3 regions of the Lysinibacillus sp. 2017 genome follow, and region 2 is predicted to be linked to each of the others. Evidence: riboswitches for the same ligand, from Rfam matches in the RefSeq annotation. Region 2 holds a riboswitch; each other region holds the start of a gene.
What was found. Region 2 has a riboswitch for S-adenosylmethionine ahead of DCE79_RS17375 (methionine ABC transporter ATP-binding protein). Riboswitches for the same ligand answer to the same signal wherever they lie in the genome.
Positions count from the first base shown of each region.

Region 1: linked by a shared signal. The riboswitch ahead of DCE79_RS14305 (methionine ABC transporter ATP-binding protein) and the one ahead of DCE79_RS17375 (methionine ABC transporter ATP-binding protein) in region 2 are both predicted to bind S-adenosylmethionine.
Region 3: linked by a shared signal. The riboswitch ahead of metA (homoserine O-acetyltransferase MetA) and the one ahead of DCE79_RS17375 (methionine ABC transporter ATP-binding protein) in region 2 are both predicted to bind S-adenosylmethionine.

Region 1 is NZ_CP029002.1:2,908,656-2,919,778, reverse strand. Features, by position in the region: gene DCE79_RS14340 (3-hydroxyacyl-CoA dehydrogenase/enoyl-CoA hydratase family protein) at 42-2,426, shown strand; gene DCE79_RS14335 (acetyl-CoA C-acetyltransferase) at 2,491-3,663, shown strand; gene DCE79_RS14330 (acyl-CoA dehydrogenase family protein) at 3,723-5,504, shown strand; gene DCE79_RS14325 (arsenate reductase family protein) at 5,673-6,029, shown strand; gene gcvH (glycine cleavage system protein GcvH) at 6,110-6,490, shown strand; gene DCE79_RS14315 (toprim domain-containing protein) at 6,613-6,939, shown strand; gene DCE79_RS14310 (thioredoxin family protein) at 6,947-7,252, shown strand; SAM riboswitch class I at 7,310-7,411, shown strand; gene DCE79_RS14305 (methionine ABC transporter ATP-binding protein) at 7,554-8,582, shown strand; gene DCE79_RS14300 (methionine ABC transporter permease) at 8,575-9,243, shown strand; gene DCE79_RS14295 (MetQ/NlpA family ABC transporter substrate-binding protein) at 9,406-10,209, shown strand; gene DCE79_RS14290 (glutamate biosynthesis transcriptional regulator GltC) at 10,267-11,123, opposite strand, start outside.
Region 2 is NZ_CP029002.1:3,550,711-3,561,833, forward strand. Features, by position in the region: gene ahpF (alkyl hydroperoxide reductase subunit F) at 1-1,137, opposite strand, end outside; gene ahpC (alkyl hydroperoxide reductase subunit C) at 1,367-1,930, opposite strand; gene DCE79_RS18875 (hypothetical protein) at 2,495-2,617, opposite strand; gene DCE79_RS18880 (hypothetical protein) at 2,633-2,755, opposite strand; gene DCE79_RS17360 ((4Fe-4S)-binding protein) at 3,154-3,393, shown strand; gene DCE79_RS17365 (GNAT family N-acetyltransferase) at 3,381-3,650, shown strand; gene DCE79_RS17370 (DUF948 domain-containing protein) at 3,704-4,108, opposite strand; SAM riboswitch class I at 4,333-4,433, shown strand; gene DCE79_RS17375 (methionine ABC transporter ATP-binding protein) at 4,541-5,566, shown strand; gene DCE79_RS17380 (methionine ABC transporter permease) at 5,556-6,218, shown strand; gene DCE79_RS17385 (MetQ/NlpA family ABC transporter substrate-binding protein) at 6,232-7,086, shown strand; gene DCE79_RS17390 (M20 family metallopeptidase) at 7,100-8,299, shown strand; gene DCE79_RS17395 (NlpC/P60 family protein) at 8,383-10,005, opposite strand; gene DCE79_RS17400 (TetR/AcrR family transcriptional regulator C-terminal domain-containing protein) at 10,324-10,482, opposite strand; gene DCE79_RS17405 (nitroreductase family protein) at 10,650-11,123, opposite strand, start outside.
Region 3 is NZ_CP029002.1:1,891,826-1,902,948, reverse strand. Features, by position in the region: gene DCE79_RS09125 (AAA domain-containing protein) at 1-937, shown strand, start outside; gene DCE79_RS09120 (nucleoside-diphosphate sugar epimerase) at 953-1,702, shown strand; SAM riboswitch class I at 1,852-1,961, shown strand; gene metA (homoserine O-acetyltransferase MetA) at 2,038-2,979, shown strand; gene DCE79_RS09110 (ABC transporter ATP-binding protein) at 3,029-3,799, opposite strand; gene DCE79_RS09105 (YczE/YyaS/YitT family protein) at 3,931-4,563, opposite strand; gene DCE79_RS09100 (HesB/YadR/YfhF family protein) at 4,662-4,952, opposite strand; gene plsY (glycerol-3-phosphate 1-O-acyltransferase PlsY) at 5,029-5,631, opposite strand; gene parE (DNA topoisomerase IV subunit B) at 6,093-8,066, shown strand; gene parC (DNA topoisomerase IV subunit A) at 8,066-10,495, shown strand; gene DCE79_RS09080 (SWIM zinc finger family protein) at 10,604-11,123, shown strand, end outside.

The DNA.
Region 1 (11,123 bases), 640 kb from region 2:
AATGAATGACTGTTCATTCAAGGGAGAAGGGGGAAGTGCTCGTGTCTTACAAAATTCAAAAAGTAGCTGTTTTAGGTTCAGGGGTAATGGGTTCAGGTATTGCAGCGCATTTAGCAAATATCGGGATTCCTACATTATTATTAGACATTGCACCAAATGAGCTAACAAAGGAAGAGGAAGCAAAGGGGTTAACGCTTGATTCGAAAGCAGTTAAAAATCGATTTGCTGCTTCCGCATTACAAAAATTATTGAAGCAAAAACCAGCGCCACTTTCAGCGAAAAAAAATCTAGCATTAATCACACCAGGGAACTTTGAAGATGATTTAGACAAGTTAAAAGATGTCGATTGGATTATCGAAGTTATCGTAGAAAAATTAGACATTAAAAAAGGTTTATTTGAAAAGATTGATGCTGTGCGCAAGCCAGGAACAATCGTTTCATCAAATACATCAGGGGTAAGCATTAACGCAATGGCAGAAGGACGATCAGAAGATTTCCAAGCGCATTTCCTTGGAACACACTTCTTTAACCCGCCACGTTATTTAAAATTATTAGAAGTGATTCCAGCGAACACAACAAAACCAGAAGTCGTAAGCTTCATGCAAGAATTTGGTGAAGATGTACTTGGTAAAGGTGTTGTAATCGCAAAAGACACACCAAACTTCATTTCAAACCGTATCGGTACTTACGGTTTACTAGTAACGATGCAAGAAATGATTGCTCGTAATTATTCAGTAGGTGAAGTAGATTCAGTGACAGGTACATTGATTGGCCGTCCAAAATCAGCAACATTCCGTACGCTTGATGTTGTTGGTCTCGATACATTCGCACATGTAGCGAAAAACGTATATGACCAAACAACTGGCGCGGAACAAGCGGTATTTGAAGAATCACCAATTTTAAACAAGATGATCACAAACGGTTGGATCGGTGCAAAATCAGGTCAAGGCTTCTTCAAAAAAGAAGGAAAAGAGATTCTGCAACTAAACTTATCAACGTTTGAATATGAACCAAATAAAAAGCTAGTGGCACCATCACTTGAGATGGCAAAACAAGCAAAAGGTCCAGGTGGAAAATTAAAAACATTAATTTATGCAAACGACCGCATCGGTGAATTATTATGGAACTCATTCGCCCCAACGTTAATTTATTCAGCACAGGTAATGGGTGAAATCGCAGACGATATCGTAGCAATCGATAATGCTATGAAATGGGGCTTCGGCTGGGCTCAAGGTCCATTTGAAATGTGGGATGCAATCGGTGTAGAAAAATCAGTTGCGAAGATGAAAGAAGAAGGCCGTGAGATTCCTGCTTTTGTAACAGGGTTACTTGATAAAGGCTTCACTACATTCTACTCAGAAATCGAAGGCGACTTAGCTTACTATAACGGCACAGAGTATGTAAAAGTACCAGTGAACGAAAAAGCAATCAACTTAAAACGTTATAAGAAAAAACACGGAGTCATCAAATCGAATTCAGGCGCAAGCTTAATTGATTTAGGCGACGGTATTGCATTACTAGAATTCCACTCAAAATCAAATGCGATAGGTTTAGACATCATTCAAATGATTAACTTCGCGGTTGATGAAGTAGAGAAAAACTACAAAGGTCTTGTAATCGGGAACCAAGGCAAAAACTTCTGTGTAGGTGCAAACCTTGGCATGATCTTAATGGAAGCACAAGATGACAATATTTTCGAACTTGATTTTGTTATTAAGTCATTCCAACAAGCGATGCGCCGTATTAAGTACAGTGCGAAACCAGTTGTTGCAGCACCATTCCAAATGGCTTTAGGTGGCGGTGCGGAAGTTTGTTTACCAGTTGCACATATCCAAGCCTCAGCAGAAACTTATATGGGTCTAGTTGAAGTAGGGGTTGGCTTAATTCCAGGCGGTGGCGGTAATATCGGTCTTTATGAAAAATTCATTAAAGGCTTACCAAACGGTGTTGAAGTAGACTACCAAAATATCGCAAATAAAGTATTTGAAACAGTTGCAATGGCGAAAGTTTCAACTTCTGGTGAAGAAGCGCGTGAAAATAACTTCTTAAACTTCGCAGACGGTATTTCTGTAAACCCAGATCACCTAATCTATGATGCAAAACAAGCAGCAATAGCACTTGCAGATGCAGGCTACATTCCACCAGTGAAAAAGAAAGTGAAAGTAGTTGGCGCACCAGGTTATGCAACATTACTTTTAGGTGCACAAGGTATGTTCGATTCAGGATTCATTACAGAGCATGACTTGAAAATCGCTAAAAAGCTAGCGTATGTTATTGCAGGCGGTAAAGTACCATATGGAACAGAAGTTTCTGAAGAATATTTACTAAACCTTGAAAAACAAGCTTTCTTAGAGCTAGTTGCAGATCAAAAATCACAAATGCGTATGCAGCATATGCTTGTAAAAGGAAAACCATTACGTAACTAATTAAGTAAACTATTTCGCTAGCTAGACTCGTCTCGCTAGCCCATTACAAGGGGGAAACATCATTATGCGTGAAGCCGTTATCGTTGCAGGGGCGAGAACACCAATCGGACGTGCAAAAAAAGGGTCACTAGCCAATACTCGTTCAGATGATTTTGGTGCAGTAGTAGTAAAAGAAACGTTAAAACGTGCGGGCTATGAAGGTCCAATTGATGATTTAATTATGGGATGTGCGATGCCAGAAGCAGAGCAAGGAATGAACGTTGCACGCTTAGTTGGTGCGTTAGCAGGTCTTCCAGATACAACACCTGCACTAACAGTAAACCGTTTCTGTTCTTCAGGTTTACAAACAATTGCTTATGCAGCTGAACGCATTATGCTTGGTCACTCAAAAGCGATTATTGCTGGTGGTACAGAATCGATGAGTATGATTCCAATGACGGGGAACACAGTACGATTAAACCCGAAAATTGCAGAAGATGCACCACAATACTACATCGGCATGGGTCACACAGCAGAGGAAGTAGCAAAACGCTACAATGTAAGCCGTGAAGATCAAGATGCGTTTGCAGTTCGTTCACATGAATTAGCTGAAAAGGCTATTAAAGAAGGCAAATTCAAAGACGAAATCGTGCCAATCGAAGTAACAGAATACTACGTGGACGCTGACAATAAATTACAAGAAAAGAAAACAATTTTCGATACAGATGAAGGTGTACGTCCAGGCACTTCTGTTGAAGGTTTAGCAAAATTACGCCCAGCATTCAACGTGAAAGGATCTGTAACAGCAGGGAATGCTTCTCAAACTTCAGACGGGGCAGCAGCAGTATTAGTTATGGACCGTGAAGAAGCTGAAAAGCATGGGTTGACACCACTTGCTAAATTCCTAGGATTCGCAGTGGGCGGGGTACCACCAGAAGTAATGGGAATTGGTCCAATCGTAGCCGTACCTAAAGCGTTAGAAATCGCAGGCTTAACACAAGACCAAATCGACCTTTGGGAAATTAACGAAGCGTTCGCATCTCAATCAATTCAAGTTGTACGTGAGCTAGGTATTGATATGGATAAAGTGAATGTAAACGGCGGTGCAATTGCTCTAGGTCATCCACTTGGTGCAACAGGTACAATTCTTACAGTGAAATTAATTAACGAATTAAAACGTCGCGGTGGTAAATACGGTGTTGTGACAATGTGTATCGGCGGCGGTATGGGCGCAGCGGGCGTATTTGAAATACTGTAATTCATTATTAAATAATTAGATTCACAAAATCACAAAGACCATTCTGGGAGGAATTTATCATGGAACAAACAACAAACATCATTAAAGGTGGCGGCTTCTTAATCGAGGACGTAGAAATCGAGCGCGTATTTACGCCAGAGGATTTCACGGATGAGCAAAAAATGATTGCTCAAACAACGCAAGAATATGTAACAAATGAAGTATTACCAGTAGTTGAAAACTTAGAGCACCACGAATTCGAACATTCAGTACGTTTATTAAAAACTGCAGGCGATCTAGGTCTACTAGCAGCAGACGTACCAGAAGAATATGAAGGCTTAGGCTTAGACAAAATTTCTTCAGCATTGATCGCTGAAAAAATGTCGCCAGCTGGTGGTTTCTCAATCACGCACGGTGCACACGTTGGTATCGGTTCTTTACCAATCGTATTATTCGGTAACCATGAGCAAAAATCTCACTACTTACCAAAATTAGCTTCAGGTGAATTTATCGCAGCTTACGCATTAACAGAGCCAGGTTCAGGTTCAGATGCATTAGGCGCAAAAACAACTGCAAAATTAAATGAAGCAGGAACGCACTACGTATTAAATGGTGAAAAACAATGGATTACTAACGCTGGTTTCGCAGATGTATTCGTAGTATACGCAAAAATCGATGGCGATAAATTTACAGGTTTCATCGTAGAGCGTACATTCCCAGGCGTTTCTGTAGGTCCAGAAGAGAAGAAAATGGGTATTAAATCATCTTCAACACGTACGTTAATTTTAGAAGATGCACAAGTACCAGTTGAAAACGTACTAGGTGAAATCGGTCGCGGTCACGTTATCGCGTTCAACATCTTAAACATCGGACGTTACAAATTAGGAGTAGGTACTGTAGGAGCTTCTAAACGTGCATTCGAGCTTGCTGTAGCTTATACAAACCAACGTCAACAATTCAAAACAAAATTATCTGATTTCAACTTAACAAAAGATAAAATCGCAACAATGGCTTCTCACATTTATGCGTCTGAGTCATTAAACTACCGTACTGTAGGTTACTTCGAAGACCGTTTAAGCCAATTATCTGAAGCAGAGCAAAAAGACGGAAAAGCAATTGCAGGTGCAATCGCTGAATACGCAATCGAATGCTCAATCGCAAAAGTATTTGGTTCTGAAACATTAGACTTCATAGCTGACGAAGCAGTGCAATTACACGGTGGTTACGGCTTTATGGCTGAGTACGAAGTAGAGCGCATTTACCGCGATTCTCGTATTAACCGTATTTTCGAAGGTACAAACGAAATTAACCGTATGATCGTACCAGGTACTTTCATGAAAAAAGCATTAAAAGGTGAGTTACCTCTATTACAAGTTGCTCAAGAGTTACAAAATGAGCTATTAATGCTAATGCCTGAAGAAATCGGTGACGCAGCGTTAGAACAAGAGAAATACTTAGTGAAAAACGCGAAGAAAATTGCCGTATTAGTAGCAGGCTCAGCTGCACAACGCTTTGGAGCAAAATTAGATGCAGAGCAAGAAGTATTAGTAAGCATCGCCAATATTGCGAACCAATTATATGCAATGGAATCAGCTGTAATCCGTACACAAAAAGCAATCGCACGTGACGGTGAAGAAAAAGCAGCTCAAAAAATTCTTTATACGCAAATTTTCTGCCAAGAAGCATTTGCAGAAATCGAAAAAGAAGCAAAATTAACATTACTTGCTTCAGTTGAAGGCGATAATGCACGTATGATTCTTTCAGCATTACGCAAATTAACGCGCAACAACCCTTACAACTTAATTCCTAAAAAACGCGAAGCATCTGTGAAATTAATAGAAGCAGAAAAATACGTAGTTTAATAACTACTTTCAGCAGGGGTTCAAATACTGGGCCAGAAGGTAATTATGCCGATGTGTAATTGATTGAATTAAAGAAAAACGGGTGCAGGACGCTGCATCCGTTTTTTGCTTTGTTATAGAGTATCCGTTACAATAGGTGGAAAGTTACTGACAAAAAGGAGCACTTTTATGACAATAAAATTCATTCAATATCCGAAATGTACAACATGCAAAAAAGCACAAAAATGGCTCGATGAAAACGGTGTGAACTATGAAAGTGTTCATATTGTGGAAGAAACTCCTTCTAAAGAACAATTAAAATCATATTATGAAGCAAGTGGACTGCCGCTTAAAAAGTTCTTCAATACATCCGGCATGAAGTACCGTGATCTTGGTTTAAAAGACAAGCTAGCGAATATGTCTGAAGAAGAACAATTAGCGTTACTCGCATCAGATGGCATGTTAATTAAACGTCCTATTGTTACAGATGGTAAAAAATTAACATTAGGATTTAAGGAGTCTGACTTCGTAGAAAATTGGAAATAAAGCGTTAATCTTATTGAAATTCCGAACGAAATATGGCAAACTGAACATGAATGTACTACATATTACTTGGAGGTTTTCTCATGAGCACACCAAAAGAATTACGTTATACAAAAGAACACGAGTGGGTAAAAATTGAAGACGGTAAAGCAACAGTAGGTATTACACACTTCGCTCAAGCGGAATTAGGTGACATCGTATTCGTTGAGCTACCAGAAGTAGGCGACGAAATTGCTAAAGACCAACCATTCGGTAGCGTTGAATCTGTAAAAACAGTTTCTGAACTATACGCACCAGTGTCTGGTAAAGTTGTTGCAATCAATGAGGAACTTTCTGATAACCCAGAATACGTAAACGAATCTCCATACGAACAAGCATGGATGATTACAGTTGAATTAACGAATGAAGTAGAAGTTGAAGAATTAATGAGTGCAGACCATTACGCTGAATTAATCGAAGAATAAGAATTACTATTTGAAGCACTAAAATCCGGGTTTCTGGGTTTTAGTGCTTTTTTCATTGAAAAGCGATAGTATAAATTTTAATAACTCAATCTGATAATATACATAGAAAAAGGAGGTATACCATGAACAAATGCATCATCGTCGAAGGGCGTTCGGATAAACTAAAAGTCGCGCCACTTCTAGCTGAGCCCGTTGTGATATTATGTACAAATGGCACGATTAGTGAAGACGGTTTAATTGATTTATTGTCTGTGTACGAGCATTATGAAATGGTGACAATGTTTGATGCTGATCGTAATGGAGAAAAGTTGCGTAAGCTTATGAGACGAACTTACTCCGAAGCACAGCATGTCATTATTCCAGAAGTGTATCGAGAGGTTGCAGAAACACCTGCAAGCGTCTTAGTGCAGCTTTTAAAGGAAGCGAAATTTTCAGTACAAGAAGGATGACATCACAATGGAACAATGGACGAGAGCTCAGTGGCAGCAATTAATGAATGAAAAAGAACAAACCGCATTTTTTGTTTATACACCTATGTGTGGTACATGCGATGTTTCAAAGAAATTTTTGGAAGTTATTGAGGTGTTATTACCTGATTTACCTTTAGGAATGGCAAATATCAATTATTTAGAAGACTTACCTTATGAATTAAAGATTGAAAGTGTGCCTTGTTTAATCATTACCGAACATGGTCAAATAAAGGAAAAAGTTTATGCGTTTAAATCCGTACCGTTTTTGTATGAAATATTAAAAAGTAATTGACGTATACAATTTAGCGTGTTAAAGTGAAATTCATAATAAACAAACTAAATAGCGTTACTCTTATAAAGAGCGGTCGAGGGAAGTGCCCTATGAAGCCCGGCAACCTGCATTTATGCAAAGGTGCCAATTCACACAAAGTTTAACTTTGAGAGATGAGAGAACGGTTCAACATACAGATGTGATAACCTTTCTACTTGTCTTTGTAGAAAGGTTTTTTTGTTTTTATTAGGTAGAAATAAAGCAAAATAGTCGCAGCATTAAAAAGTAATGGGTAGTTAGTTTAGTTAAAGGAGTCCTAGCGATGATTGATATACAAAACGTAACGAAAGTTTACCAAACAAAGAGCGGTCAATTAACGGCTGTTGATCAAGTAAGCTTATCGATTAAAAATGGAGAAATTTTCGGTATTATCGGCTATAGTGGCGCTGGTAAAAGTACGATGATTCGCCTTCTAAATGGATTAGAAAAGCCAACATCAGGTTCAGTCATTGTCAACGGTCAAGATATTTCAAAGGCATCAAGTAATAAGCTACGTGATGCGCGCCAAAAAATAAGTATGATTTTCCAACATTTCAACTTACTTTGGTCACGTACAGTAGAAGAAAACATCGCATTTCCATTAGAAATCGCGGGTGTTTCAAAGAATGAGCGTGCGAAACGAGTTTCAGAACTAATTGAACTAGTAGGATTAGCTGGTCGTGGAAAAGCCTATCCATCACAATTATCAGGTGGTCAAAAGCAACGTGTCGGCATTGCCCGCGCATTAGCTAACAACCCAGAAGTTTTACTTTGTGATGAAGCAACATCAGCCTTAGACCCAGAAACAACGGATTCAATTTTAGAACTTTTACTCGACATCAACAAAAAAATTGGCTTAACAATTGTCCTCATTACACATGAAATGCATGTGATTCGCAAAATCTGTAATCGCGTAGCAGTCATGGAAGCGGGGAAAGTGGTAGAACAAGGCGATGTATTGCAAGTGTTCCAACAACCTCAAGCACCAATTACGAAAAATTTCGTATCACAAGCTTCAGGTGCAACACAAGAAACGCAAGCCTCTTTACAACAAATTATCGCAAACTACCCATCTGGGAAAATCGTCAAATTAAGCTTCGTTGGTCAAACGACAGAGCAACCTGTTATCTCGCAAATTATCAAACAATTCGATATTGTCGTAAATATTGTGCACGGTAAAATTTCAACGACAAATGGTGGTTCACTTGGAACACTGTATATCCATATCGACGGTCCAGCTGACGAGGTAAAAGCAGCACTAAACTTTTTAGCACAGCACGAAGTTCAAACGGAGGTGATTGAACATGTTTAATCAATTACTTCCAAATGTCGATTGGGGTAAAATGTTAGACGCAACATACGAAACTCTGTATATGACAACTGTTGCAACGGTTATCACGTTCATATTAGGAATTTTAATTGGGATTGTTTTATTTTTAACTAGTGACAATCAGTTATGGGCAAACAAAGTGGCTCACTTTTTAACTGGATCCATCGTCAACATTTTCCGTTCGGTTCCATTTATCGTATTAATCATTTTATTAATTCCATTTACTAAATTTTTATTAGGCACAATTCGTGGAGCGAATGCCGCGCTACCTGCACTCATTATCGGAGCTGCACCGTTCTATGCACGCATGGTTCTAATTGCACTACGTGAGATTGATAAAGGGGTTATTGAAGCAGCTCGTTCAATGGGTGCGAAAACTTCAACAATCATTTGGAAGGTACTGATTCCGGAAAGCTTACCAGCGTTGATTTCAGGCATTACCGTAACAGCGGTTGCTTTAGTTGGTTATACAGCAATGGCGGGAATTATCGGAGCTGGTGGTTTAGGGAACTTAGCTTTCTTAGACGGGTTCCAACGTAATCGTACAGACGTTACATTAATGGCAACCATTTTAATTTTAGTAGTGGTATTCATCATTCAATATATTGGTGACTACATTACGACAAAAGTAGACAAGCGATAGTTAGGGGCTTAAAGGCCGTAATTATAAATTGCCTTTGTTTAACTGAAACAAAGTAGACGCAAGTTTGAAATGAGCGAGCGTCTACAAATGTAATTTACTGAATATAAAAAAGTTTTGGAAAAACGAAGGCGTAAAAACAAAACAAGACAGGGGTTTTAAACAATGAAAAAATTATTATCAAGCGTTATTTTAGGGGCATCTGTATTAGCATTAGCAGCATGTGGCAACGATGATGACAAATTAGTAGTCGGTGCATCAAATACACCACATGCCGTGATTTTAGAAAAGGTAAAACCAATTTTAGCGGAGCAAGGCATCGAATTAGAAATCGAATCATATACGGATTACGTATTACCAAACAAAGATTTAGAGTCTGGTGATTTAGATGCCAACTACTTCCAACACATTCCGTACTTCGAAAGCCAAAAAGCCGATTTCGACTATGATTTTGCCAATGCAGGTAATATCCATATCGAGCCAATTGGTATTTACTCTAAAAAATATAAATCTTTAAGTGAATTACCAGAAGGTGCAACAATTTTACTTTCAAACTCAGTAGCTGACCACGGTCGTATGTTGTCATTACTTGAAGCAGAAGGTTTAATCACTTTAGCTGATGGAATTGATAAAACAAAAGCAGAAATTAAAGATGTCGTAGAAAATCCGAAAAACTTTGTATTTGATGCGGATACTGCAGCAGAACTTTTAGTGCAAATGTATGAAAATGAAGAGGGCGACGCGGTACTAATCAACTCAAACTTCGCTATCGATAATGGGTTAAATCCATTAAAAGATTCTATCGCAATCGAGTCTGGAGATTCACCATACGTAAACATTATCGCGGTTAAATCTGGTGATGAAGATTCAAAAGAAATTAAAGCATTAGTAGAAGCATTACATTCAAAAGAAATTCAAGATTTCATTCTTGAAGAATGGGGCGGCTCTGTAGTACCGGTTTCAAAATAATCTTTAAAATATAAAATGCCTACTGTTGAAGGATATTCTTTAACAGTAGGCATTTTTTTATTGAAAACGTGTTAATCGTGAGTAAAACTTCGATACAAAATCGATAAATACTTGTTCAGACGGTGCAAGTTCTCTTGTTGTTGGTGCAATGATGCCAACATTTCTACGGATGACTGGGATTGCGATTGGCATTTTGACGGTCATGCGCGGCGTAGAATCATAGAGTGAGCTTTCTGGTAAAAGTGTGACTCCGATACCTGCAGCTACCAATCCTTTTAATGCATCCATATCTTCGCCTTCAGAAGTAATATTCGGTAAAAAACCAACTGAACGGCAAGCATCGACCGCCACTTTTTGTAAAATATAGCCTTCAGGGAAAAGTACGAAATCGTCATTGCGTAAATCAATTAAATTGATAGTCTCTTTTTTTGCGAGCGGGTGTGTCGCTGGAAGTAAGGCGTAAATGCTCTCACTAAAAAGGACAGTTGTATCGATTGCCTCATCTTTAGGAGGTAATGGACCGAGCAATGCTAAATTTAATTCTCGATTTTTTACCGCTTCAATTAAGTATTTATACGAGCCTTGACGTAATTGAAATGAAATATCTGGGAATTCTTTTTTGAATGCAGAGATGACAGTCGGTAAGACGTAGCTTGCCAAGCTTGTTGGAAAGCCGACTTTAATGGTTCCTTTTGCAGGGTCTAAATGTTCTTCTACTTGTTTGGCTGCAAAATCAATGGCCTTCAAAGCCGTAATACTGTGTTCTAAAAAAATTTTACCAATTGGTGTTAGTTTGACGTTACGTCCGATACGTTCAAAAAGTGGCGTTCCGAGCTCCTCTTCCAAATTGGCAATTTGTCTACTAATCGCAGACTGGGCAACATGTAGATGCTCTGCTGCCTCCGAAATATGTT
Region 2 (11,123 bases):
TTCGCTGCGTTGAATTAACGTTACGTGATTGACAATACCCGCTAGGTCGATTGCCGCTTCAACACCTGAGTTACCTCCACCAATAACAGCTACATCTTTTCCTTTAAAAATCGGACCATCACAGTGTGGGCAGTAAGCAACGCCTTTATTTTTGAACTGTTCTTCACCTGGCGCACCAAGCTGACGGTAACGTGCTCCTGTTGAAAGGATCACTGTTTTCCCTTTTAATACGGCACCATTTTCTAATGTGACTTCAACGAAATCTTTTTTCTCGATTTTCGCTACGCGTTGCGATTTCATGATATCAACATTGTAATCTAATACATGCGCTTCTAAGCTTGATACGAATGCTGGACCTTCAGTCGCTTTCGTACCAATAATGTTTTCGATCGATAACGTATCGTTTACTTGACCACCAAAACGTTCTGCCACGATACCTGTACGAATCCCTTTACGTGCTGAGTAAATTGCTGCAGCAGAACCCGCTGGACCACCACCGACAACTAATACGTCAAATGGTTCAACATTTTCAAACTCTGAACCATCCGATACTTCACCAAGTTTTGTTAAAATATCTTCTAATTCCATACGACCGCCACCAAAGTTTTCGCCGTTTAAGAATACTGTTGGTACCGCCATAATGTCGCGCGCTTGAATTTCTTCTTGGAATGCGCCACCTTCGATCATCGTATTTGAGATGTTCGGGTTTAATACAGACATAATATTTAATGCTTGTACAACGTCTGGGCAGTTGTGACAAGTTAAGCTTACGTACGTTTCGAACTTCATCGTTTTTTTAATCGCTTGAATACGTTTTACAACTGCCGCATCTACTTTTGGTGCACGACCTGAAACTTGTAATAACGCTAAGACCAGCGAAGTGAATTCATGGCCAAGTGGTAGCCCTGCGAATACCACACCCGATTCTTCGCCCGCTTTATTCACACTGAAGCTTGGTGTACGATCTAAAACGGCGTGTTGCACGGTAATGCGTGGAGACATTTTTTCAATTTCTTCTACTAGCTCTAACATATCCCCGGATGTTTTATCGTCACCCACGCTTACTTTTAGGACAAGATCCCCTTCAAGCATTGTTAAATATTGTTGTAATTGTGTTTTAATTTGATTATCTAACATTGTCTTTGCTGCTGCATGAACACTGCTTATTGTTTACTTTCAAAAAATAAGTAGCCATTCTCTCTCTAATACAGCAAGCTGTTCACCTCTTTTCATCTATATGTAAAGATAGAGAGCTTACCTTGAATTTTCCCTAATTAAAAATAGAGCGACAAAAATCAAGCCATGAAGGTTGTTTTTGCCGCTTTGTGTGTTGTTATTTAAAACGAAACATCGTTCAAACTTAAAATTATAGTTTACCTACTAAGTCTAAGCTTGGAGTTAAAGTTTCGCCGCCTTCTTGCCATTTAGCTGGGCAAACTTCACCTGGATTTTTACGTACATATTGAGCTGCTTTAATTTTGTTAACTAAAATTGAAGCGTCACGGCCAATACCACCAGCATTGATTTCGTAAGCTTGTACAATACCATCTGGATCGATGATGAATGTACCACGTTCTGCTAAACCGTCTTCTTCGTTTAATACGTCGAAGCCTCGAGAGATTGTGTGCGTTGGGTCACCAATCATGATGTACTCGATTTTGCTGATTTTTTCAGAAGAATCGTGCCATGCTTTGTGAGTGAAGTGAGTGTCAGTTGATACTGAGTAAACTTCTACTCCTAAAGATTTTAATGTAGCGTATTCGTTTTGTAAGTCTTCTAATTCAGTTGGGCAAACGAAAGTGAAGTCTGCTGGGTAGAAGCATACTACTGACCATTGTCCTTTGAAGTTTTCTGAAGATACGTCGATGAATTCACCGTTTTGGAATGCTTTTGCATTGAATTCTGCAATTTCTTTACCGATTAAAGCCATTTTAAATTTCCTCCTTATATATGCGTAAATCATCTTTATAATTATTATAAAATAATTATTATTACCATCTAGAATTATCTTACATTATTCAACTTTCGTCAACCTTCCAAAGCCAAATATTCCTCTATGTTCACAAATACTCCAACTAAAAACTTATGGACACCTCAAATAATATTTATAACAGAATAGATAAAAAATCTACAATACAACGATAATTATATGTTTAAAGCAAAGTTATTCTACTTCAATGGATTTCACTTTTAAATTTAAAGATTGCTTTTTCCCAAAACAAAAAGAAGAAGTTTCTCACTTCGTTGAATCCTCTCCTTTTTAACCTTCATATTTTCTCGCTTATCTACATGTTCACATAATAATTGAGAAAATCATAAAATATGTTCTAATTTTTCTGTATGTCCTACTAACATATCAAATAGCAAATTCAATTGTTTTAAAGACACCAACCATGGATAATAGCTCTTCACTATTTGCTGCATTACTTATTAAAAGGAGCACACTATGCACCTTATTAAGAACACAAAAAAACAGTAGCACAGGCTACTGTTTTTAGTTTGTAAATGATAATACGGCATTTTTATAGTTTGCTAATTTGTTCGCTGCCTCATTTTTTGTTGTGTATTCGAACATACGAATATCATTTGGATTATTGAATACTGTTACTACCCACATGGTTTATCGCTCCTTTTATTTTGTATATGATAATACGGCGTTTTTATATTTTGCTAATTCTTTAGATGCTTCATTTTTCGTTGTATATTCGAACATACGAATATCATTTTGACTGTTAAAAACGGTTACTACCCACATGTTTCATTTCTCCTTTGATTTCAAATCTGTATTATAAAATCGTTCATTCCCCAATGACTTTCGCGACTTGTTGTATAACACCTTACTTGAATCCCATTCTACTCCGATTTCTTTAAAAAGAAAGTGAAATCGATAGCTTTTCACAATGTATTCATAATTAAAACGCTTTCTTTGAACACTTTGTGACACTCGTTTTTTGGAGGTCTAAAACACAAAATAGAAAATTAAATCTTTAAACAGCATCTTCTGTTGTAGTACAGAATAAAAACGCTTTCTTTTAAAACAAAAGGATAATTATTACATTTATAAGGTGCATTACCTTGTTTATTTGTTAAAAATACATCGTTTTAGGGTATGTGTAATATACGTATTCCTATCTATTTAGAGGCAGGTGACTTATGAAGGAAGAACAATTAGTAAATGAAGGTTACCGAAAATACATTGGCGATCATATCGATGTATTTTTTACCGATATTTGTGAGCGTTCAGGAAATTGTGTCCGTGGGAGTCCTAATGTTTTTGATACAAAGCGAAAGCCGTGGATTATTGCAGACGCTGCATCAACCGATGAAGTAGCTGCCGTCATCTGGAGCACTTCAATATATTCGAAAAGAGGGATAAACCATTGCAAATTTTAATTGAGGAAAAACGTGTAATTGCTACAGAGAATGGTAAAGAGCTTGGGGAGATGACCTTCGTTAAGTCTAGTGACCAATTTTTCATTATTGATCATACAGGTGTTGCCGATGAGGCACGTGGTCGTGGTGTTGGACAAGAAATGGTGAAAACTTTTGTTGAGTTTGCACGAGAAAACGGCAAAAAAATCGTTCCACTTTGTCCATTTGCGAAGGCACAATTCACCAAAAATCCTAACTATGAAGATGTATTAGAGTAAAACCAAAACGCTTCGTCGATTATATAATTAGACGAAGCGTTTTTTGTTTACTATTACTGCGCTTTTCGATTTAAAAAGCCCATCGCGATGTTCGTCCATTGCTCGACTTCCGCTTGCTTTTGTGCATCGTTTTGAACATTCTTCACAATGGCTAGCGTCGCTTTTTGTGTAGACTCAGACACTTCATTTAACATATTTCCTGAATCTTTTACCGATTGGACAAGAGCTTGAAACGATGTTTTCTTATAGTCAATATCCGTTTTCATTCGGTCCACCGTTGACGTAAGTGCCGTTGTTTGCGTTTGAACTCCGTTTAGCTGCTTTTGAATCCCCTCTACATGTGACAAAATAATTGTAATCGTATTTTTTAGCGGGACAACAACGACTGCAATACATCCAACTAAAGCAACGACTGCAACGATTAAAATAATAACGGTAGCTAAAAGCCATGGATTCATCTTTATTCCTCCTTTTCAATGAACTATTATCTTATATTTTATTATAATTACCCTCATTTTTACTAATTTATCCGTTCCATGTTCCTACCTTCAAATTAGTTTCATCATGAACTTTAATAATAACATCTTAAAAAAAATTTTTTCTGAAAATTTAAATATAGTTATTGACAATAGAATTACTTGGATTTAAGATTAAGAACATATCAAACGCAACTGAATATATTTTCTTATCAAGAGAGATGGAGGGACAGGCCCTTTGAAGTCTCGGCAACAGCTATTTTAGCATTGTGCCAAATCCTGCAAGTGTAAACTTGGAAGATAAGATCAAAAGTGATGAAGTCTATTCAACCTTTCGTATCTTATTTTTTATGATACGAGAGGTTTTTTTGTTTTAAAAATAACTTTTGCAAGGGAATGAAAGTAGGTTTTTAAATGATCGAATTTTCAAATATATCAAAGACATTCAAAATGAAAGACCGTGAAGTGCACGCTGTTAAAAATGTAAATTTAACGGTACATAAAGGAGATATTTTTGGCATTATCGGTTTTAGTGGCGCAGGAAAAAGTACGTTACTGCGATTAGTTAATTCTCTAGAACAGCCAACAACCGGCTCCATTACCGTTAACGGTACGGACTTAGCGAAAATTTCTCAAAAAGAGCTTCGTCAATTGCGACGAAACATCGGAATGATTTTCCAGAACTTTAACTTAATGACCTCGCGTACTGTAGCAGGAAATATCGCTTATCCATTAAAACTTGCAGGCAAATCCAAAAGTGAGATTGAGCGAAGAACTGCAGAATTATTAAAGTTTGTTGGGTTATCTGAAAAAGCAAAGGATTACCCAGAACAATTATCAGGCGGACAAAAGCAGCGAGTCGGAATCGCTCGTGCACTTGCTACAAACCCTGATATTTTAATTTGCGATGAAGCAACTTCCGCGCTAGATCCTGAAACAACAGCGGATATATTGAGATTATTAAAACGCGTGAATGAAGAACTCGGGATTACTGTCTTACTAATTACACATGAAATGCATGTCATCCAAACGATTTGTAATCGTGTTGCTGTTATGGAAAATGGACAGGTCATTGAAAGTGGCAATGTCTACGACGTTTTCACCCAACCACAACATCCGACAACACAACGCTTTATCCAATCTGTACATCAAGATATGCCATCCGAACACATTTTAAAAGAATGGAAGCAATCTGGTGGACAACATTTATACCGAATATTATTTAAAGGCTCATTAACTCATAACCCATTACTTTCTGAAATTACACAAAAACATCAAGTACCGTTCAATATCATTTACGGATCGGTACGAGAATTGCAAAATAAAATGTTTGGCAATCTTCTCGTTTCATTTAAAGGTAATGATGCACAAGTGAACTATGTAATAGAAGAACTTTCACAAATTGTAGAAGTAGAGGAGGTTTTATTAAATGAAGGTTGATTGGAATACATTTTGGCCGAGGATTGCAGAAGCAACAGGTGAAACACTTTTTATGGTCATTTTAACGCTTCTTTTCGGTTCAATTCTTGGTATAACGCTAGGTTTACTTTTATTTGTTACAAGAGAAAACAATATTCTTGAAAGCAAAATTACATTTAACTTACTAAATATCTTAATTAATATTATTCGACCTGTTCCATTTATTATTTTCTTAGTGGCTATATCCCCTCTCACACGCTTAGTAATGGGGACCACAATTGGAACATCCGCAGCCGTCTTTCCAATGACCATTGCTTCTGCATTTGGGATTGCACGAATTGTGGAAACAAATCTTATTGGTATTGACCCCGGTGTTATAGAGGCAGCAAAAGCAATGGGAGCCAGCCCGTTTCAAATTATTTTTACGGTGTTAATCCCTGAAGCACTTGGACCTCTAATTTTAGGTTTAACATTCGTCACAATTAGTTTAATCGACTTTTCAGCAGTAGCAGGAACAGTTGGTGGAGGTGGTTTAGGTCATATCGCAATCACTTACGGTTACCAACGATTCGATACAAGTGTCATGATCGTCACCGTCATTATATTAATTATTCTTGTACAACTTGCACAATGGTTAGGCAACGCATTAGCAAAAAAAATATTAAGACGATAGGAGCAAATCATTCATGAAAAAATTATTATTTTTAGTATTCACAGCATTAGCAATATTTACCTTAGCAGCCTGCGGAGATGAGGAAAGCAGCGTAGTAAAAATTGGTGTCAACGGTGCAGATGGTGCACAATGGCCAATCTTAAAAGAAAAATTGGCTAAAGAAGGCATCGAAATTGAATTAGTTGAATTTGAAGACTACATCTTACCAAACAACGCATTAGCACATGGCGATGTTGATTTAAATGCATTCCAACACATTTCATTTTTAGCTAGCTATACAAATGAAAGTGGCAACGATTTAATTCCATTAGGCTCTACCGTGTTTGCACCACTTGGGTTATATTCAAAAAAAATTACAGATATCAATGAAATTAAAGAAGGCGACAAAATTGCCATTCCTGACGATGCATCAAACCAAGCACGTGCATTACGTTTATTAGAATCAGCAGGATTTATAGAACTAGCAGACGACTTCGGATTATTTGGGGATCCAACAAAAATTACAGCAAACAAATTAAACTTAGACATCATTCCAATGACAGCTCAACAAACACCACACGTATTACCAGATGTAACGGCCGCTATCATTAATAACGGGATTGCTGGTCAAGCTGGTCTTAACCCAGGGGAAGATCCAATTTACCGTGAGTTAAGTGAGGATGAAAGTGTCTTCCCATATGTCAACATTATTGCTGCACGTGCAGAAGATAAAGACAATGAAGTATATCAGAAAATTATTGAAGCCTACCATACAGAAGAAATTGAAAAAGCCATCAAAGAAGATACAAAAGGTGGCCAAGTTATAACGATTTTATCAAATGATGAATTACAAACTACATTCAAAGAGTTAAAAGAGATTTCTAAATAAGGGGGATTTTAAAATGACAATTACAGTTGACGGCAGTGCACGTATTTCACAATCAATTCAACAAAATAAGGAAAAATATATTACGGTAAGTAAAGCAATTCATGCGAATCCAGAAATCGGCAACAAAGAATTCTTCGCCAGTGAACAGCTCGTTCAAGTATTACGCGACGCTAATTTTGAAGTAGAAACAGCTGTGGCAGGCCATGAAACAAGCTTTTATGCCGTAAAGGATAGCAAAAAACCAGGGCCAACCATTGCATACTTAGCAGAATATGATGCATTACCTGGTCTTGGCCATGCTTGCGGTCACAATATTATTGGTGTAACAAGTACAGCCGCTGCCATTGCCTTAGCGGAAAACGTAAGTGAAATCGGTGGGAAAATTGTTGTACTTGGAACACCTGCCGAAGAAGGTGGCCCGAACGGTAGTGCAAAAGGTAGCTTCGTTCACCACGGCTATTTAAAAGATGTCGATGTCGCGCTTATGCTCCACCCTTCTGGTAAAACAGGGGTAACGAATGAATCACTTGCTGTAGATCCATTAGATTTCCATTTTTACGGAAAAGCAGCACATGCATCCGGCTCACCCGATAAAGGGATTAATGCACTTGATGCAGTCATTCAATTATTCAATGGGATTAACGCGCTTCGTCAGCATGTACCATCCGATGTACGTATTCACGGCATTATTACACATGGTGGGGATGCACCAAATATCGTACCAGAATATGCAGCTGCACGATTTTATATCCGTGCTCCTTCTTGGCCAAAAACGGAAGAAATATCAAACAAAATCCGTAAAATTGCAGAAGGTGCAGCACTTGCTACTGGTGCTACAGTAAAAATCGAACGCTTCCAAAACGAAGTAAAAGACCTTGTTGTAAACGAAGTGGTCGATCAACAATTAGCCAGTAAATTAAGCAGTCTTGGAGAAAACGTACATCCTCGTGGTCATCGTTCACTGGGTTCAACTGATGCTGGTAATATTAGCTATGAAGTTCCTACTTCACACGGCTATATTAAAATTGGACCAGATGATTTAATTGCCCATACAAACGAATTCCGTGAAGCGGCCAATTCTGACTTGGGTTATCAGGCACTCGTAACAGGTGCAATCGCTTTAGCGCAAACTGGCTATGAATTTTTACAGTCCCCTCAACTAGTCGAGGAAGCAAAGGCAGCTCACCAACAAGCTTTAAAAGAAAAAGCATAATTAATAAAAACAAAGATTATCCCCTTTCCTTTACAAAAAGAAAAGTACAATTTCGTGTAATACGAAATTGTACTTTTTCATGTTTATAAATAGCGACGCGCGCCAGAATAATTCTTTTTATATACGCCTTGGTTCAACGGTTCGATTTTTACTTTCGATGCATAGTGTGGTGCATGAAGCATTTGGCCGTTACCAATGTATAAGCCTACATGGTACACTTTCCCCGTTCCGCCATTATACGCAAAGAATACTAAATCCCCTGGCTGTAAATCTTTCTTTGCTACGGCCTTGCCACCTGTTGCTTGATAGAACGAATCACGTGGAATCATGATACCGTGTGCACGGTATACTGCATATAAAATTCCCGAACAATCATAGCCCCAAGAGGAAGTACCGGCCCATAAATACGGTAAATTCAAATAGCGCTTTGCCTCATTCACAATGGTCGAAGCAGTCGGTTTTGGAACATCGCTATACTTTTTGTATGATTTGGCATCAGATTTTTTTAACAGCTTAATCCCTGTACTTGGTGTTTGAACATGATAAAACTGGTTGTCTTCTTTAATGATTGGTAAAATCGTTGCGTAACTGATTTCAATGTATTTAGTTTTTTGATCTTTATTCAGTAATGTTGCTTTTTTAGCTGTCACAATGGCAATTGAACAATCATCATAATTTTTAGTTGTAGACGTTATATGACGTTTGGATACCCAACCTGGATAGCCCGCTTTTGAATACGGAACATATTGATCGTTTAACGCAACACGCATCCAGTTCCCTTGCTCAGCAATCACAGTCACCTTATCACCAAATAACGCTTGTGTATCTGTACGTCCAACAAGCCATTTCTTTTGGCTAAGTGACATAGAAGGAATCCACTTATCGTAATTCACTGGATTTAGTGTAGAAGGAAGATCCACTGCTCGAGATTGATTGCGTTTGTTCCATAAGTTTGCAACCGAAACATCGACTTGATATGTTTTCTTTCCTACTTCACGTTCACAGCTTTTTGGTTGTTCCTGTGGAGTTGGAATTGGCCCCGGAGTTGGAGTTATTATTGGTTCTGGCTCTTTTTCATCGTCCACTTCTTTTACTGGATCTTTTTGACGCAATGTCGGATCTAAAATTCGTGCCATAAATGTCGTGAAGTCAGAACGAATCATCTTTGCATTTGGTCTAAAAACACCTTGTTTACCGACAAAAATAATTTCATTTTCAACAAGTGCTTGAATTGGAGCTGCTGCACTATTTGTTACAGGAACATCTTTAAATGTTTGAATGGCTTTTCCTTCTAGATGGAATGCCTGTGCTAGCAATATTGCAGCTTGTGCACGTGTTAATGGTCCATCAGGATTAAAATTACCGTTTATATCTTTCATAATGCCTAATTCTGTTACAGTAGCGATAATTGGCATACGCGGATCTTCCTGATCAACATCGTTATATGTAGGGATTGTACTTGTCTGAGTAGTTACATTTAATGCACGTACAATCATTTCAGCTGCCTCATAGCGTGTAATCGCAGTAGTTAAGCGAAAATCCTCATTTGGCTGCTCTGTTAATACCCCTTTACTAATTAAAACCGTAAATTCTTTATGTAGATGATGATTATCTGGTACGTCCGTATACATTTGAGCATTTGCTATCGATGAAATACCTGTTAATACAAAGCAAATTATCACAAATTGAATTAATAACCTTCGCATCTTTCACTCTCCTCTTCAAATATAATCAAAAATTGGAATTTCCTTAAAAACACCTTTTTAACTATACCCCTATTTTCACTTTACTTTCTACTATTATATAAATTATATTCATTTCGATAAGTTAATAATTAACAAAAACTATTACTTTACTGATATGTATATACTACACTTGGGTCTTTTGTTTTCACGTGGAACAAAAAATAAAAATAAATTACTAAAAAATAATTAATTTTTGCTTTTCTAAGTACAAAAAGACGCTAGGGATGTAATTCGTCCGAATTTTTCCTAGCATCTATTTTCATCTAGTAGCCTCATCCCTTATCGATTCATTGCAATGATTTGCTCAGCGATATATTCCCAACTAAAATGGACACCTTCTGTTAACCACCACATAATAATGCCAATAATAGATGCCGCTAAAATATCGATGGAAATAATATCCTTCTTTTCTTCACGCACAACAATCGCATCTTTCAAAAGCAAATGCATTTTCTTTTTCCTTACCGTTTTAGCATTTATTTTAACGGTATTTATGCCGAATAAAAAACAAGTGACAGAGTGAAAAAAGAGAGTTGCTCGTAATTGGGCAACTCTCTTTTCGTATTTGTACATCTGACTATCCGTTCAAATAATTCTTATTAAAATTAAATGAATTTTGTAATTTTCTCTACTGCAATACGTGATGTGCCACGCGCTGGTTCAGCTGCTTCACCAATCGCAATTAGTAGCACTGGAATTTCATTTTGTGGTAAATCGAATTTCTCAGCAAATTTCACTTTGTTAAAGCCGCCCATTGGCACTGTGTCGTAGCCAAGTTCTTTTGCTAACAGCATGATTTGCATTGAAATAAGACCCGCATCAAAATGAACGATATTACTTACTACTTCTGCTGGTAAGCCGCTATATAATTTCAATGTATTTTCAATCATCATATCCGCAATCTCGCGTGGCATAAAGCCTTGCTCGAAGTTTGCGTTATAAATTTCTTCTGCGTTTTTGTACATTTCAACATCTGCTAATACTGCGATTATCGCTGATGATGTTTCAATTTGTTCTTGGTTATTACCGATTGCACGAAGCTCTTTTTTCACTTCTTGATCTTGAATAACAAGGAAACG
Region 3 (11,123 bases), 1.7 Mb from region 2:
TATTGATGAAGTTTCAAAGGCTACACCGCCAGAACTTTTACTACCGATGTTAAAAGGTGCGAAAATTATTTTAGTAGGGGATCATCATCAATTACCACCACTTGTTGGTGATGCGACATTTGAGGAAACACTTGAGCAAGTCGTAAAAGAAAGCACAACGTTCGAACAAAAACGTGAGCTTGAAAAGTTACTCGAAGAATCACTGTTTGAACGTCTCTATAAAAACTTACCGAAACAAAACAAAACAATGCTTGCCTTGCAATATCGCATGCATAAAAATATTATGTCAACTATCACACCGTTTTACGAAAATGAAACAGAAGGCTTACAATGTGGTCTAGAGGATTCAGATGCCGTACGAGATCACTATCTAGAAACATCTAAAATTTCGCGTAAGCATCATCTACTATGGCTTGATATTCCGAACAAAAAGCCTTTCTTTGAAGAACGCATGAAGGAAGGCTCAAGTTTATTTAATACAGCAGAGCTGGAACAAATTAAATCACAACTTATCGAATTAAATGAAGCTACCCTCCGCGCCAAAGAGCAAGGACTTATCCCACAAGATGCTTTAAAATCCGTTGGGGTAATCTCGTTTTATGCAGAGCAGGTTAAGCGTATTAACCGATTGATAGAACAAGAAATTTCAGTGCCACATTTGCATATTCGTACAGGTTCAGTCGATAAGTTCCAAGGGATGGAGATGGACGTTATTATCGTCAGCATGGTGCGTAATCATGATAATGAGCGCGGTGAAATTGGTTTTGCGAAAGATTATCGCCGTTTAAACGTAGCATTATCACGTGCGCGTGAATTATTAATCATGATAGGTAGTACTGACATGTTTACAAAACGACCAAAACAAGCTCAAACGAAAGCAATGTATGCGCATGTATTAAATACAGTTAAAGAACAAAACGGTTATTTTACAACTTAATGAAGGGAGCACATCATGGATTTACAAAGCCTTGAACAAAAATTAGTAAAAGAACTACAGCAAAATCCTAATATAGAAGTTAAGCAGCAAATGCATTATGCCATTCCAATCCATACGTTAGAAGTAAGCTATCATCCAGTGATGCGTAATGCGATGGACATCTTAATGAAAATGATGTTGCTATCCTTTCAAAAGGCTAAGCTAAAAAATGCTGAGTTATTGGCGGACATTTTACTTGTAGAACCGTTATTTATCCACGATTTAACGAGCAAAATGCTACGACTCGGGATGATTGCAAAAGATGATTATTATGCTTTAACTGCTAAAGGACAAGCTCAGCTACAATCGGGGATTTTTGAAGAAGAGCTTGAATTAACGTCAAGTTATATCCAATATAGCCCGATCCATCAATCGATTTTAGATGGGGATTTAGAAGCTTTTATGGATTTAGAGGAGTTTCCTGAAGTATTTCCTTATATTGAATCTGAAGAAATTGATGCCATTGAAGAAGCAATGCTTGTCGATTATTTGCAGCAAGATCTTTCAAAACAAGAAGTAGCTGAAGATGAAATACCTACATTTATTACGAATGTAACGTCTACAGAATCGATACAAATCAATGATATTCCTGTACTTTGCTTTGTCTTATATGATAAAAAGGATGAACGTTTTATTGCCCGTGTGTTTAACACATTAACTGGTGCATGGGATGAAACGATTGAAGCTTTACTATTTGCGAATGAAAAAGAAAAATGGCTAGCATAAACAATTATTTTTAGTGGACAAGTACGTATTCGTTTCAAGTAAGCTCTCATAAGAAAAGGCATGGTTACACGCTATTCTATAAAAGTTTGTTTATTAAGAATTATTGCAAAATTACCTGTGACATGTTACTATTAATAACAATTAAATATGACTTATCACGAGAAGCAGAGGGACGGGCCCTGTGAAGCTTCAGCAACCTCTAATCCAATTAGAAAGGTGCTAATTCCAGCAAGGACTCAGATTCCTTGAAAGATAAGAGCGAGCGTTAACCTCTCATTCTTTTGCTGGAATGGGAGGTTTTTTGTGGTTAAGACGATTATAGGGGGAACCGTGCTATGCCAATTAATATTCCGAAACAATTGCCAGCTGGTGAATTATTGAAAAAAGAAAAGATTTTCGTGATGGAAGAGGACCGAGCAAAAACACAACAAATTCGTCCATTAAATATTTTAGTATTCAACTTAATGCCTGAAAAAGAAAAAACAGAGCTCCAAATTTTACGACTTTTAGGGAATACGCCGTTGCAAGTAGATGTGACGTTTTTAAATACAGCAACCTATGAATCTAAAAATGTGTCCAAATCGCATTTAGATACGTTTTATCAAACCTTTGAAGAAATCAAGCATCGTCGTTATGATGGCATGATTTTTACCGGTGCACCAGTCGAGAAAATGGCTTTTGAAGAGGTTGGTTACTGGCAAGAAATCACGAAGGTTATGGATTGGGCGGATAAAAATGTAACGTCGATTATGTATATTTGTTGGGGCGCACAAGCTGCACTATATCATCATTTCGGCATAGGAAAGTTCGAATTACCAAAGAAATGCTCGGGTGTGTATTCACATGTTATTACTGATTTAACTACGGATTTAGTGCGCGGATTTAGTGATGAATACGTCGCGCCACATTCACGTCATACGTCGGTTTCTATTGACGAAGTGCGAGCAAACCCTAACTTACGTTTACTTAGCTATTCTGATGAAGCAGGTGTCTTTATCGTACAATCTAAAAACAATAAGCATATTATGATTACGGGCCATTTAGAGTACGATGCTACCACGCTTTCTGATGAATATTTCCGGGATATTGAAAAGGATCCTGAACATACAGAGATTCCGGTGAATTATTTTCCAAATAATGACCCACTACAAACACCGAAAAATAGCTGGCGTGCGCATTCACATTTATTGTTCTATAACTGGTTGAACTATTACGTATACCAAGAGACACCTTACGTTTGGCATTATGTCGACGAAAATTTGGACTATCATATTTAAAATGAAAACGCGAAGAAAACAGTCAATGTTTTCCTCGCGTTATTTTATTTTATTTCAATGCAACCCAAGCGCGGTCGCGTTCAATTTGTAAGCTTACCGATCGACCGAAAAATTCACCTAACGTTTCTTCAGTTACAATTAATTCCCGTTTCCCAGTTACCATGTTTTTCCCGTCTTTCATTAACAATACATGGGTGAAACAAGGTAGGATTTCTTCTACATGATGTGTCACATAAATGAGTGTTGGACCATCTTCATCTTCAGCAATTTGTTCAATTGTTCGTAGTAAATTTTCCCGTTCAATTAAATCTAAGCCACCACATGGTTCATCTAATATTAAAATTTCAGGCTCTGCCATTAATGCCCGAGCTATTTGTACTCGTTGCTTTTCACCTTGAGAAAGTTGTTCAAATGGCTTATTGGCTAAATGCTGACAGTTAAAATGTTTCATAATAGAGACTGCCTGTTCGATTTCTTCGTCTGTAACTTTTTCAAATAGACGAAGTGCACCAAATTTCCCACTTAATACAATTTCAATCGCAAAATCATGCCAGTTAAAGTTATCAATCATGGCATTACTTACCCAACCGATGCGTGTACGAAGCTTTGGAATATATGTTTGACCATACGTTTCACCAAGTACTTGCACCGTCCCGTCATTTGGCCAAATATAGCCGTTAATTACTTTTAATAATGTCGTTTTACCTGAGCCATTCAAACCAAGAATTGCCCAATGCTGACCTTTTTCAACATGCCAAGATAAATTATCTAAAATGACTTTTTCATTTCGATATAAATGGATATTTTCAATATGTATCATAAGAGACACCTCCACCTATAACTATGCACCTTTTCAAAAAATTCAGAAAGTTATTTTTGAACATAAGCTTAATTCTTTGTATAAAAAAAGAAAACGAACAAAATGCTCGCTTTCTAGCTAAACTGATTCTATTAAATTACCGCGCTTTCTACACCCGTTGCACGATAAAAAAGCTTTTCATTTAATTTGAGAGCCCATTGAACGATTGGTCCGAGTCCAAATGCCATAAATACTGTGCCAATACCAACGGGACCGCCTAATGCGAAACCGATAATTGCAACACTTACTTCCATTGTTGTACGTGCGCGTGTGACTGACCAGCCAACACGGTGTACAAGAAGTAACATTAATGTATCGCGAGGACCGATACCGATATTTGCTACCATATACATTCCGCAGCCTAAGCCTAATAGAATGACACCCATTATAAATGCAATACTTTGCTCTAGCCAGCCATGTGCATCAGGCAAGAATAACAGAAAAATATCCATGAAAATACCAGTTAAAAACATATCTAAGTATGTCCCTACTTTTGGTAAGCGTTTTGAAAACATCGCGTCAATCGCTAAAATAATTAACCCTAATATAATAGACCATGTCCCAACGGTTAAGCCCAATTTGTTGGATAGTCCAATGTGAAGCACATCCCATGAGCCCACACCGAGCATTTGTCCCTTAATAGTAAGCGCAATACCTAAAGATAATACAATGATCCCTGCTAAGAAAAAAGTACATCGCCAATATAATGCTTGATTCGATTTCAATTGTTATCCCTCATTGTTCAAAAAGTCTAAGTCGTCTTAAGACATTATAACGATTTCTTATAAAAAAAGGGGATAACAATCTATTCGAAAAATTTAAATTATTCTTCGTAAGAATAGCTTAATTCATCATTCACAGCATCGACATCGACAACTAAATGATGCTCGTTAAAAAACCATTCATCTGCCTTTTCAATATAGAAGTGAATGTCATTAATCACTGTTTCAATGCCAATTTCATGTGGCTGTTCGCGATTCATTCCTAAAGAAAAACCTTCGTGAAATGGGGAAGAACCTCCGTAACGTGCATAAAAACGAATCGTATCACCTTTTTCAACTTCCATTTCACGATGGAACCATTCAATTGCTTCTTTTGATAGTTTGATTTCCATATGCTCACCTCTAAAATCATTATGCCTTAAAAGCGTGAATCTTTCAAAAACAAAAAACTCTCTCGTAATGAGAGAGTTAGAAACCTTTAATTTTAGGTTCTGTACCGTTTTTAATACGCTTAATATTTTCACGATGACGATAGAAAATAAATCCAGCTAAAAAGGCTACTAATATAAGTAATGCTACTTCACCTTCAACAAACCAATAAACAATAACGTAGATAATCGCTGCTGAAGAAGCAGTCAATGATGCGAAACTAACCATCTTCGTTAATTTTAATGCAATTAAAAATACAACTAGTAGTATTAAAAATAGCGGTAATTGATAGCCTAAAATAATACCAGCGCTTGTTGCAACGGCTTTACCTCCGCGGAAACTAGCGAAAATCGGGAACATATGACCGACAGCGGCCACAATGCCTAAAATAAGAGGGTGAATTGTACTGTTATCAAATATAGGTAAGAGCGGAAGAAGAACTGCTGCTGTCCCTTTTAAAATATCCATCAACAGCACGGCAATGCCTGGTTTTTTTCCTAACACACGGAATGTGTTGGTCGTTCCTAAATTGCCGCTACCTTGTTGGCGAATATCTGTTTTGTAAAAGATTTTACCAATCCATAAAGCAGAAGGAATGGAACCTAATAAATAAGCACAAATGAAAATTACTGCATTGATCAAGAGTTGTGCTCCTTTCAATTTTAAGAATTACTACTTGGTACTAATAGTATGTAATGAATAGTTTACACCGTTTTTATATAGAAGGAAAGAGGTATTATTTAAATCCCGCGTTATCCAAAAAGTATGACATCTAGCTCAAGGCTTAAACAAATAGAAAGGATAGGAGGGAGGTTATGAGCCTGTAAAATCCCGATTGATTCATTCATCTAACAATACGTTAAGGAAGAGAAAAAAACGAATAATTAATGTTTCGTTTTATCAAAATATTTTGCATTTGCAGGAAAATAGTTACATTTAAGCGAAATGAGCTAGAGGATATGCTTTAAAAGCGTGGTTGTTGATGATACAATTAGTCTTTGCAAAGCCTAATTTGTTACGTCGATCATTGACACTTCTCATTTTTGGCAGTACGATTAGGATGATAACAGAACGTTTGTTTGTATTTTTGGAGGGGATTACAATTGGTAAAAAACCAGACCGGTATTTCTTATAATGAAGATGCCATTCAAGTATTAGAAGGTTTAGAAGCCGTACGAAAAAGACCGGGGATGTATATTGGTTCTACTGATAGCCGAGGTCTTCACCACTTAGTGTATGAGATTGTAGACAATGCAGTGGATGAAGCACTTGCTGGATTTGGGAATCATATCATCGTTAAAATTCATGGAGATAATAGTATAAGTGTTCGAGATTTTGGTCGTGGGATGCCTACAGGTATGCATAAAATGGGCAAGCCTACACCAGAAGTCATTTTCACTGTGCTCCATGCTGGTGGTAAATTTGGACAAGGTGGTTACAAAACAAGTGGCGGTTTACACGGTGTTGGTTCATCGGTTGTAAACGCTTTATCGGTATTTTTAGAAGTTACGATTCACCGCGAGGGTCAAATATATCGTCAACGCTTTGAAAATGGCGGAAAACCTGTAACCTCACTTGATACTTTAGGAAAATCAAAAGAAGTAGGTACACTAGTTCATTTCTTACCAGATCCATCGATTTTCTCTGTCACGAAATATAATTACGATACTTTGGCTGAACGTCTACGTGAGTCAGCATTTTTATTAAAAGGGCTAAAAATTGAGTTAATTGATGAACGTGGCGAAGGTCAACAGGATGTTTTCCATTATGAAAATGGTATTGAAGCGTTTGTTACATATTTAAATGAAGAAAAAGACGTACTACATCCAGTGAAATATGTGGAAGGTATACTACAGGAAATCGAAGTTGAATTTGCTTTCCAATTCAATGATGCATACTCAGAAACAATTCTTTCATTTGTAAACAATGTCCGTACGCGAGATGGTGGTACACATGAAACGGGTGCGAAATCTGCATTAACACGTGCGTTTAACGAATATGCCCGTAAAGTAGGCTTATTAAAAGAAAAAGATAAAAATTTAGATGGCTCGGATATTCGTGAAGGATTAACGGCTATTATTTCCGTTCGTATTCCAGAAAATATACTTCAATTTGAAGGGCAAACGAAGGGCAAATTAGGTACGTCTGAAGCACGTGCTGCTGTTGATACGGTTGTATCTGAACAACTAATGTACGTATTAGAAGAAAATGCTGAATTATCATCATCACTTGTTCGTAAAGCTATTCGTGCACAGCAAGTTCGTGAAGCTGCACGTAAAGCGCGTGATGATGCACGTAATGGCAAAAAGAAAAAGTCTAGCACACTTCTTTCAGGTAAACTAACGCCCGCACAATCAAAAAATGCGGCGCGTAATGAACTTTACTTAGTAGAGGGTGACTCTGCTGGTGGTTCAGCAAAGCAAGGGCGCGACCGTACGTTCCAAGCCATTTTGCCACTGCGTGGTAAAGTCATTAATACTGAAAAAGCAAAACTTCAAGATATTATGAAGAACGAAGAAATTTCTACGATTATTCATACAATTGGAGCAGGTGTTGGCGCGGACTTCACTGTAGCGGATGCTGCTTACGATAAAGTGGTTATTATGACCGATGCCGATACAGATGGTGCACATATCCAAGTGCTACTATTAACATTCTTCTATCGTTACATGCGACCACTAATTGAGGCGGGCAAAGTATACATCGCCTTGCCGCCACTTTATAAAGTGTCAAAAGGATCTGGGAAAAAGCAAATTCAAGAATATGCTTGGACAGAAAACGAACTAGCAGCAGCGATTAACAAAATCGGTAAAGGCTATATCCTACAGCGTTATAAAGGGCTTGGAGAAATGAATGCTGACCAATTATGGGATACGACAATGAATCCTGAAACACGTACGTTAATTCGCGTAAAAATCGAAGACGGTGCACGTGCAGAACGTCGTGTAACGACATTAATGGGCGATAAAGTAGAACCGCGCCGTAAATGGATTGAATCAAATGTCAACTTCGGCATGGAAGAGGATGCAAGCATTTTAGAAAATGAATTCATCCAGCATGAGGAGGTTAACGAATAATGAGCTTTGTTGAAAAATTTCAAGATTTACCTTTAGAAGAAGTCATGGGCGATCGTTTTGGTCGTTATTCAAAATATATTATACAAGACCGTGCATTACCAGATACACGAGACGGTCTAAAACCAGTACAACGTCGTATTTTATTTGCGATGTTCAATGAAGGCAATACAAATGAAAAGCCATTCCGTAAATCAGCTAAAACAGTTGGTAACGTAATCGGTAACTACCATCCACACGGTGATTCTTCTGTGTATGAAGCAATGGTCCGTATGAGTCAAGACTGGAAAAGCCGTCATATGTTAATCGAAATGCATGGTAACAATGGTTCAGTTGATGGGGATCCACCAGCTGCGATGCGTTACACAGAAGCAAGACTTTCTTCAATTGCTGCAGAAATGCTACGTGATTTAAATAAAAATACGGTTGAATTTGTTCCAAACTTTGATGATCAAGATATGGAACCGACCGTATTACCTTCACGTTTCCCAAATTTACTCGTTAACGGGGCTACAGGGATATCTGCAGGCTATGCAACGGATATTCCACCCCATAACCTGCAAGAGATCTTAGACGCGGTTTTAATGCGTTTAGACAACAAAGATTGTACGGTTGACGAACTAATGACCATCGTTAAAGGTCCTGATTTCCCAACTGGTGGGATTATACAAGGAATTGATGGTATTAAAAAAGCGTATGAGACTGGTAAAGGGAAAATAATCGTTCGTTCTCGTACAGAAATTGAAGCATTAAAAGGCAATAAAGAGCAAATCGTGATTTCAGAAATTCCATTCGAAGTAAATAAAGCGAATATGATTCGTAAAATGGATGAGCTACGTGTCAATGACCGCCGTTTAGATGGCATCTCTGAAATTCGTGATGAATCCGACCGTGATGGTCTACGTATAGTTATTGAGTTGAAGAAGGACGTTCCAGCCCAAGGTATTTTGCATTTCTTATTTAAATCTACAGATTTACAAGTGTCTTACAACTTTAATATGATTGCGATTCATAACCGTCGTCCAACGATGATGACATTGCCATTAATGCTTGACGCGTATATCGGTCACCAAAAGGAAATTATCCTTCGTCGTTCAAAATTCGATTTGAAACGTGCCCAGGACCGACTTCACATCGTTGAAGGTTTAATGAAAATGATATCGATTTTAGATGAAGTGATCGAAACGATTCGTGGATCTAAAGATAAACGTGATGCGAAAAATAATATTATCGAAAAGTTTAGCTTTACAGAAGTTCAAGCTGAAGCAATTGTCAGCTTACAACTGTATCGTTTAACTAATACCGATATTACAGAGCTTCAAAATGAACAAGCTGAATTAGATGAGCTTGTTGTGAAATTAACTGCTATTTTAGATGACGAAAAGAAATTGATTCGTGTCATTAAATCTGAGTTATTAGATATTAAAAAACGTTTTGCTTTACCACGTATGTCTACAATTGAAGCAGAAATTGAAGAGATTAAAATAAATCGTGACGTTTTAGTTCCAAGTGAGGAAGTTGTTGTTACTGTGACGAAGGATGGATATGTGAAACGTACAAGTCTTCGCTCACATAATGCATCGAACGGCAAAGACTTCGCGATGAAAGAATCAGACTTCTTATTATATGAAGCAAACTTAAACACGCAACATCATTTACTATTATTCACAAGTAAAGGAAATTATATTTATCAACCAGTCCATGAACTGCCTGACATTCGTTGGAAAGACTTAGGTCAGCATATTTCAAGTATTGTACCAATTGATACAGCAGAGGAAATTATTCAGGTTATCGGTATTGAAACGTTTGAACAGCCAGACAAGTATATATTCACTGCAACAAAAGAAGGCCAAATTAAGCGTTCTGCACTTGCTGATTATGTCGTAACACGTTATTCAAAACCAATTAAAACCATGAATGTTAAAGGCGAAGACGAAATGATTTTCGCTGCACTGGTAACAGAGCAAGAAGAAGTATTACTTTCAACAAATACAAGCTATACAATCCGTTTCCCAATGAATGATCTACCAGTTACGGGTGCAAAAACTGCTGGGGTTAAAGGAATTATTATAAAAGATGGCGAGCACTTAGCGGCCATTGCCATTTTAAATCCAAGTTCAGATGAGGAATTAATTATTGTGACACAGCGCGGTGCTGTCAAACGAATGCTTCTGAATGAAGTAGAGTTAGGAAACCGTGCAAAACGCGGGGTTGTCATATTAAAAGAGTTAAAATCAAATCCACACCGGATTTTTACCATTTTAGTTGTAAACTTTAGAAATTCAATCACAGTTGAAACTGAAAAAGGTGTACAAGAAACCATACAAGTAACAAACTTAACACGAGCGGATCGCTATTCTAACGGTTCCCTACGTATTGATACAGAGGGCGATGGTGCGTTAATTCGCGCTTATGTGGTGCATAAAGAATAAAAAGTATTAAAGCGATTGGTGCGATGCCCCAATCGCTTTTTTGCTTAAATATACATAGAAGCATGTTATAATAAGACAAAAATTTAAATTTGTAGATAGGTGGTTCCAATGAATATTCATCAGTTTGAAAAAAGTGTATCGAAAGTGATTTTATCAAGGGGTAAAAACTACTTTAAAGATGGTGCGATTCATTCATTTGAACAAATTGCTGTGAATGCATGGCGTGCAAAAGTAATCGGTACAGATGATTATTTTGTCTATGTGGAACTTAATGGGGATACTATTACTGAATCTGTTTGTACATGTCCTTTTAATGGAACATGCAAACATGAAATTGCGATGTATTTTACAATTCGTGGAGAAATAAATGCGTTAAAAGAGAATAATTTCACTCCGTTTTTTCAAGATAAAACAAAAGAAGAATTGCTCGTAATTATTTCAGATATTTTACATGAAAATCCCTTGCTTCTAAAGAAATGGCTCCCACAACAAAACAAACAATCTAAAATTTTAACAATTGATGAAGCGGAAATACGTATTTTAAGACGATTAAATCCATTTATTCGTAAACAATATTTAGATGAGTCTCAAGTTGGAACTGCCTTTGAAGGATTATATGAAGTGTTGG